2 regions of the Anaerobacillus alkaliphilus genome follow, and region 2 is predicted to be linked to the other one. Evidence: riboswitches for the same ligand, from Rfam matches in the RefSeq annotation. Region 2 holds a riboswitch; the other holds the start of a gene.
The links. Region 2 has a riboswitch for lysine ahead of DS745_RS19210 (aspartate kinase). Riboswitches for the same ligand answer to the same signal wherever they lie in the genome.
Positions count from the first base shown of each region.

Region 1: it holds a riboswitch for lysine, as region 2 does, so the genes downstream of both, DS745_RS09995 (Na+/H+ antiporter NhaC family protein) here and DS745_RS19210 (aspartate kinase) in region 2, are expected to answer to the same signal.

Region 1 is NZ_QOUX01000032.1:224,848-229,303, reverse strand. Features, by position in the region: gene DS745_RS09995 (Na+/H+ antiporter NhaC family protein) at 1-1,499, opposite strand, end outside; lysine riboswitch at 1,594-1,780, opposite strand; gene yunB (sporulation protein YunB) at 1,889-2,680, opposite strand; gene DS745_RS09985 (dihydrofolate reductase) at 2,748-3,224, opposite strand; gene DS745_RS09980 (thymidylate synthase) at 3,221-4,018, opposite strand; gene DS745_RS09975 (HD-GYP domain-containing protein) at 4,109-4,456, opposite strand, start outside.
Region 2 is NZ_QOUX01000046.1:818,096-822,551, forward strand. Features, by position in the region: gene DS745_RS19200 (TrkH family potassium uptake protein) at 1-411, opposite strand, end outside; gene DS745_RS19205 (YslB family protein) at 607-1,047, shown strand; gene DS745_RS19210 (aspartate kinase) at 1,090-2,319, opposite strand; lysine riboswitch at 2,470-2,656, opposite strand; gene uvrC (excinuclease ABC subunit UvrC) at 2,750-4,456, opposite strand, start outside.

The DNA of each region.
Region 1 (4,456 bases), on a different contig from region 2:
ACTGCTGCTGCTAGGAAACCAACAATTGCACTTCCTGTTAAGCCAAGTGCTAAATAACCAACAATCGAGATACCAGCGATGATTAACGCATATGGTAGCTGTGTCATGACGTGGTCAATATGATGACTTCCTGCCCCTGTCGACGAAAGAATTGTTGTATCTGAAATTGGCGAGCAATGGTCACCAAAGATTGAACCTGCAAGTACTGCTGCTAATACCGGAAGCATTAGCGATACATCAGTCGCAGCAGCAATATCTCCAGCGATCGGTAACATAATCCCAAATGTTCCCCAGCTTGTTCCTGTAGAAAATGCCATAAAGCCTGCGATGATGAATAAGATTACCGGTAAATACGCTAGGTTTAAGTTAGTTTCTTGAACTAGGCTAGCTAAATATGTTCCTGTGCCAAGATCTTTAATGATCGAGATAATTGTCCAAGCAAAAATCAAAATATAAATAGCTGGTAGCATTGACTTAATTCCTGCCCATAATCCTAAGCCAATTTTCGTTGCTTCGACTTTTCGTGTGAAGCTTAACGCTAAGGTAATAGCTAAACTTACTAGTCCACCATAAAGAAGTGCAGCAGCTACATCTGTATTTTCAAAGATCGCCAAAATTGATGTATCACCTTCAGCTCCTTCAATACCAGTTGTAATCATAAAGAACACTGTTGCAACAATTAATGTTACGATTGGCCATATTAGATCGCCAACTTTACCAGAAGTCGCTGGTACATCTCCTTGGTCTCCTGGAGGTGTTCCTTTACTTGTATCGACTACGGCACCTGTTTCAATCGCACGTTGTTCATGAACACGCATTTGGCCGATGTCTAATTTAAAGTAGATTACAGCAATAACCATCAATACTGCAAAAATTGCGTAAAAGTTCATTGGTGCAATTAAGACAAACGCAGTCAGTGCTTCCCATTGCGTTACGCTATGAGAAACAAGAATTCCTCCGATAATGGTAATGATATACGCACCCCAGCTTGATACTGGCGCAATTACGCACATTGGCGCGGCAGTCGAGTCTACTAGGTAAGCTAATTTCGCTCTAGAGACACGGTGACGATCTGTTAACGGACGTCCGACGTTCCCAACTGTTAAGCTATTAAAATAGTCATCTATAAAGATAATAATCCCTAGTAATACCGTAACAATTTGTGCTCCTACTCTCGTTTTCACTCGGCTCATTGCCCATTCACCGAACGCTCGACTACCACCAGTAACCGCGATTAAAGATGCAATCATACCTAGCAGTAATAAGAAAAATAAAATGTATAATTCCCATGAATTAATTGCACCTTCATCAATAAAAATTCCATAAACGATAGAAAAAATTTGTTGGATACTGTCTATAAAGACATTTCCATTTCCATAGTTAATCATAAATGCTCCCACTACAATTCCAACACCAAGTGACAGCAACACACGACGTGTTAACATTACCATCACTAACGCTAAAATTGGTGGAATTAAACTAAAAATTGTTCCTTCCATTTTGCTTCCTCCTATTATTCTGATTTTAATGTACACAAAAAGGCAGCAATAGAGAACCTACTGCTACCTTTAAAAGTAAACAATATCCCTCAACTTGGTTAGTAGTCCTCCACAATCTATTGGGCAAACAGATTGTGACAGTGCGACACTTCTTCAATGTCACCCCAGCAATAATTCCTTTGACAAAGTCATTATCACTTCGGCAAAACTTCCTTTCAAAAGCCTTCACAGTTGTCATCCTCAAGCAATCTACTGATAAGTTTTGCGCCTCTACCTCACCTGTTGATGAGGTATTAAATATTTAGTTTTAACTAGTTAATTATATCAACAGTACGTATTAAACATCAACAAAAAAATATTGCTAGTTCTGACAAAAGTAGTAACATATATTAGTTGTTGTTTAGACTATCGCTTAAGTCTTGTGGATTTATAATTGCAGGCATTGGCATACTGCTGTCACTACCACCAGCATGGAAAAATTGTGGAACATCGCCTTGGATGTACATATACCCTACAGGTATGAGTGTTTGGACAACTTCAGTTTCTGTCGCAAAAGGAATAACGACTCGAACGTCTACTGTTATCTCAATTGATAAGTTAATCCATACATTATTAATACCTACAGGCACAATTTCATCACGTATAAATGACTTTACATCACCGATCGCGGTTAACCTAACCGGTACCTTTGGTCCAAGGTGAGCAAGTAAAGCATTATTCGTAGCCTGGCCAAGAGGAATCATATGAATGATCCCTTGTTCCTGATATCCATTCTCTTGTTCAATTTCAATTCCATCTGGTATAGCTAAATTTTTGACATTTCCCCTTGCCACATCATTTAGATATCTCTGTACATTTAATGTTGTTTCCTGCAACACACGGCTTACAACAATTGGATTAACCGTATATACCCTTCCATTGCCAGCAGGATTAATATCAATTACATTTTCTAAATCCGAATTCTCAAGTGTCTTTTTCCTCACAGCCTCATTAATCGCAGTAGTTGCAATCCGCTGTGTTTCCGTTTTGGCGATTTCAATCAAGGTTGGACGAATTCCTTTCTCAACTACGACAAGACCTTGGGCGGTCATAATTATAAAAATAATAAATGAGATCAGTAATACATAACGAAATGGAAGCGGACCTTTCATTGGTCGGTATTTTCTTCTTCTCTTAAGCATAAGTAAAATCCCCCTTCACATACTTCATGTGTATGCAAAGAGGGACAAAATAATAATCTTTATGAGACTACCTTTTTTCATATATTTGAAACTCATACTGATACGGATTTTTTTCATCAGCTTCATGCTTTTCAGTTGAAACTAATTGCCATCCATCATTAAGCTCTGGAAAAAAGGCATCACCTTCAAAACTTTTATGAATACGTGTTAAGTAGACTTTGTTTGCATGAGGTAATAATTGACGATAAACCTCTGCTCCCCCAATGATAAAGAGTTCCTGACCTTTTTCAAAGTCAAATACTTCTTCAACTGAATGAATGACGTCACATCCTTCAACCTCAAACTGTTGATCTCGAGTCAGGATAATATTTTTTCGATTAGGTAGTGGCTTACCTATTGACTCAAACGTTTTTCTCCCCATCACAACCGCATGCCCAGTTGTTGTCTTTTTAAAGTAGGCTAGGTCAGCTGGTAAATGCCAAGGCATGACGTTGTCTGAGCCTATCACGTTATTTTCCCCTGCGGCAACAATCAGTGAAATCATACTGATACCTGCCCTTTTATGTGAGGATGTGCATCGTAATCGACCAATTCAAAATCCTCGTAAGTGAAATCAAATACAGAAGTCACATTAGAGTTTAACTTCATTTTTGGTAATGGCTTAGGTTCACGAGTCATCTGTAGCTTTACTTGTTCCACATGGTTAGAATAGATATGTACATCACCAAAAGTGTGAACAAACTCACCTGGCTCTAGATCACATACCTGAGCAATCATCATCGTAAGTAACGCATAAGAAGCTATGTTAAACGGAACTCCAAGGAACACATCAGCACTTCTTTGATAAAGCTGACAAGATAACTTCCCATCATTCACGTAAAATTGAAACATACAATGACAAGGAGCTAAAGCCATGTCTTTTAGTTCACCTACGTTCCAGGCATTCACAATTAATCTTCTTGAGTCAGGATTTCGTTTGATCTCTTCAATAACACTAGAAATTTGATCAATCGTTTGACCATTTGGTGCTGTCCATGAGCGCCATTGCTTGCCATAAACAGGGCCGAGATCACCATTTTCATCTGCCCATTCATTCCATATTCTCACATTGTGTTCTTTTAGGTAGCTAATATTCGTATCACCCTTTAAAAACCACAGTAGCTCGTGAATAATTGCTTTCAAAGAAAGCTTTTTGGTCGTTAATAATGGAAAACCTTCAGCTAAACTTGTTCGCATTTGATAACCAAAAACACTAATTGTTCCTGTTCCTGTACGGTCTGTTTTCACTGATCCATTTTCCAGGATATGTTGACATAAGTTTAAATACTGTCGATCCATCAAAAGCATCCTTTCCCTAATTAAAATAAGAAATGTAGAACGGTATTAGATTTCTAAACACTCTAATAACCATTCTACATTCGTAATCCTCTATTGTTCAACTCCTAAGCGTGCTTCACATTCAATAATTGCTATGTGACGGTCTTTAAGTAAATCAATTTCATATGGTTCTACCCTTAGGCCTGCATGCTCAAAAACCCGAATAATTGGTCTCATACTAAAAAACTTATTCTGCTTCGACACTACACCTTTTCTCCCATCATTCAAATAGACGGTTAAACCAGTTGGGTAAATAGCTACTGTTCTACTAAACATTTCCACGATTTCTTTATCAAATAGCGTTCCAGCACCCGCATACAAAATTTCCAACGCTTCGTGAGGAAGCATTGCTTTCCGATAAATGCGGTTTGAGGTACAAGCATCAAATACATCCGCAAC
Region 2 (4,456 bases):
AATCGCTAACGCAACAACTAGTATCCCACGCATTAAGTTCACAAGACCCGAGAAATTATTTTGATTTTGGTCAACCATGATAAGCATTCTTTGAGAAAGAATGATTTTTCTACCAAAGATCATCCAAACAAATGTCCCTAAGGTCATAATTCCAATTCCGCCTAATTGAATAGCTATTGCCAAAAAAATAATACCTATGTAGCTGAACGTTTCGGAAACATTCACAACTGTTAGTCCAGTTACACTTACTGCACTAACGGAAGTAAACAAGGCTTCCGGATATGTCACGTTTACACCAGGTAAGCTTGAAATGGGTAAATATAGCAACAAACTAAATAAAAACATTGCTACAATATATGAGATAATAATAATGCGAAACGGGGTTAAAAACTTACCTTTAGATAAATTCATCATCTTTACCTCCGAATTTTGTTCGGGACTTAGTATACCACAGATTTAGAAATAGCATATAGTGAATTCACAATAAAAGAAGTATAATACTTTATAGAGTAAAAGTTAATTGTAGAAATCAATGATTTATAAGTTTGAACTTAGAGCCATACTAAAATTCTACATGACTTACACAAAAAAATTGGGGGACGGATGATGATCTTTGGTCAAAAAAAGACAACAACCATAGATGAAACAGAACTGCAAATTCCTTTGTTTGGCTACGATTTATTAAGAGAAGATGTTCTACCAGATCTTCTTGGAAAAGAGCATAATATTATTTTATATTGGTCGGGGAAATCACTTGCAAGAAAATATCCGGTTAACTCCATTGAAGAAATTATTGGTTTCTTCCAACGAGCAGGTTGGGGAGAGTTAACACTGTTAAAAGAAAAAAAATCAGAATTAACCTTTGAGTTAACGTCTAGCTTATTTGGGCAAAAAAAACAAATACATCGACCTCTAGAAGCTGGTTTTCTAGCTGAGCAAATTCAACGTATTGTCGGGTATATGACAGAAACAAACGAAGTACAAAAAAAAGGGCATCCAACGCTGATTTTTCACGTTAAATGGGATGTGTACGATGAAAGCGTGTAAAAAACGAGCAGCATCAAGATGCTGCTCGTTTTCTCAGTAATACTAAACAGTAACCTTAACTTTATCTAATTGAAATTCTTCATGAAGTGTCTCGACAGCCAACACCATATCTTTTTGGTCTACAACCGTAGAAACTTTAATTTCTGATGTACTAACCATTTTTATTAAAATCCCTTTTTCTGAAAGAGCTTTAAACATTTGACCAGCCACACCTGGATTAGAGATCATTCCTGAACCTACTATTGATACTTTGGCTAGTCCTGTTTCGTGCAAGATTTCTTGAAATTTTAATGTTTCACGATTTTGCTCAAGTACTTCTAACGTTTCAGTTAACTTCTCAGAAAGAACTGAAAAGGAAATATTTGTATTCTCACTTGCGATGACATTTTGGATAATAATATCCACATTCACATTGTTTGCAGCTAGTGTTGTAAATAAATTTGATAGTCCTTCAATTTGGTTTGGCATGCCACAAACTGATATTTTAGCCACATTACTTTCAAAAGCTAGACCACGTACAACTAAATTCTCTTCCACTGTTACTTCCTCCTCAATCATTGTGCCTTCTTCTTCAACCATACTAGAACGAACCGTTAATTTTACCTGATAATTTTTTGCAAACTCAACAGCACGAGGATGTAATACTCCTGCACCAAGGTTTGCTAATTCTAACATTTCATCATAGGAAATTGAGCTTAATTTCCGAGCATTTTTTACTACTCTTGGGTCTGTTGTAAATACGCCTGTTACATCAGTAAAGATATCACAACGATCAGCATGTAAGCCAGCTGCGAGAGCAACTGCTGTCGTATCTGATCCTCCTCTTCCTAAAGTAGTAATTTCATCATCTACAGTTACACCTTGGAAACCAGCAACAATAACGATTTTCCCTGCACCCAAATGTTGTTTAATTGTTTCTTCCTCAAACTTCGTAATACGAGCATTGCTATGGCAAGCTTCTGTGATAATCCCTGCCTGCCAGCCAGTTAATGAAACTGCCTCATAACCTCTCGCCTGTAATGCCATTGATAATAACGATATAGTCACTTGCTCACCAGTACTAAGTAGCATATCCATCTCTCTTTTACTAGGCTTATCCGTTATATCGTTAGCCAATTTTACTAACTCATCAGTTGACTTACCCATCGCAGAGACAACTACGACAACCTGATCACCGTTTTCAACCGTTTCTATCACTCTACCTGCAACATGTTTGATTCTTTCTACACTTCCAACTGAAGTTCCACCGAATTTTTGCACCACTAACCCCATACGTAACATCCTTTCAATTTCTATATTTTCCCCAATTCTATCTCAGTAGTTTTTCCATATAAAAAAGCATCAGTAAGAAGAAAACCCTCACTGATGCTTTAACTTTTTAATGTGTTAAAACAATAGAAACGAAAAATAATGTTCCCGTACACGTGAGATAGTTCTCCACACAATCATTGGGGTGACTGTGTGACAGCCCTACATTTCTTCAATGCAGGTCCAGCATAAAACTCGTGAGCGAGTGTTACACTTCGGCAAATTCCCCTTTTAATTATCATTACTGGACCTCATCATCCTACGATAATTTACTCTTGGTTTTTGCACCTCTACCACCACTTCAACATTTGAAGTATTGGATATTCAATTAAGAAGTAGTTTATCAGAAAAAAAAGTAATTGTAAATGTGGGAGAGAAAGAAAAACTCTCCATCTTACTCTTTTAGTTTTTCCATTAGAGCCAATGCTACTTTTTCTGGTATTCCTATGCTACGAAAATCTTCTAACTCGGCTTCTTTCATTTTCTTAACTGATCCAAAATGTTTTAACAATGTACGTTTCCGTTTCTCTCCTACTCCATCAATATCATCAAGAACAGATGTAAACAAAGTTTTGCTACGAATTTGACGATGAAATGTAATTGCAAAACGGTGAACTTCATCTTGGATCCGTTGCAACAAATAAAACTCCTGACTATCTCTTTTTAATGGGATTATTTCAGGTGGATCACCCATTAATAATTGTGACGTTCGGTGTTTATCATCTTTTGCCAAACCACATACGGGAATTGATAAACCTAACTCGTCTTCAATAACACTTTGAGCAGCTGAAATTTGTCCCTTACCTCCATCAATCACAATTAGGTCAGGTAATGGTTGGTTTTCTTTAAGTTGTCTTAAATAACGTCTTCTAACAACCTCTCTCATTGATTCATAGTCATCCGGGCCTGTTACTGTTTTCACTTTATATTTTCGATATCCTTTACGATTTGGTTTTCCATCAACAAACGAGACCATAGCGGAAACTGGATCTACACCTTGAATGTTCGAATTATCAAAGGCTTCAATTAGATGGGGTGAATGAATATTTAAAGCAATCCCTAAGTTTTCAATAGCCCTAACCGTTTTTGCTTCGTCACGTTCAATTAAAGCGAACTTTTCTTTTAAAGCCGCTTCTGCGTTTTTACCTGCCAGTTCAATTAAGTCCTTCTTGGGTCCTTTTTGAGGATGAACGGTTCGAACTTGGATAAAATCACTAGCTAGCTCTTTATCAATTGATTTTGGTAGGAATATTTCCTTGGGCTTAATGTGCTCTTTTTGACTATAGAATTGTCCTAGGAATGTTAAAAATTCATCATCAGGCTCTTGATAAACTGGAAACAGCGAAACATCACGTTCTATTAGCTTTCCCTGACGAACAAAAAAGACCTGTACACACATCCAGCCTTTATCGTAAGCAAAGCCAAAAACGTCCCGATCAACATCATCAGCAATTGTTATCCTCTGCTTTTCCATCACTGCCTCAATGTGTTGAATTTGGTCACGGTATTCCTTTGCTCGTTCGAACTCTAATGCTTCAGCAGCCTTTTCCATTTTAGCAAACAAATCTTTTTTAATTTCTTTATGACCACCGTTCAAGAAACGAGAGATCTCCTCAACCATTTCACGATTTGTAGCTTCGCTCACTTCTTGAATGCATGGTCCTAGGCATTGGTTAATATGATAATATAGGCATACTCTATCGGGTATGGTGCTACATTTTCTTAATGGATATAGACGATCAAGAAGTTTTTTCGTCTCACTAGCTGCCCCAGCATTAGGGTAAGGACCAAAATACTTTCCTTTATCCTTCTTTACATTTCTAGTTGTAATTAACCTAGGATGTTCTTCAGCAGTAATTTTCAAATATGGGTAACTTTTGTCATCCTTTAACATCACATTATATTTCGGATCATACTTCTTAATTAAATTATGTTCCAAGATTAATGCTTCAAGGTTCGATGACGTGATAATATATTCAAAATCTTCTATCTCACTTACTAACAACTGCGTTTTTCCATCATGAGAACCAGTAAAATAAGACCTAACTCTATTTTTCAATATTTTTGCCTTACCAACGTAAATAATTGTTCCTTGTCGATC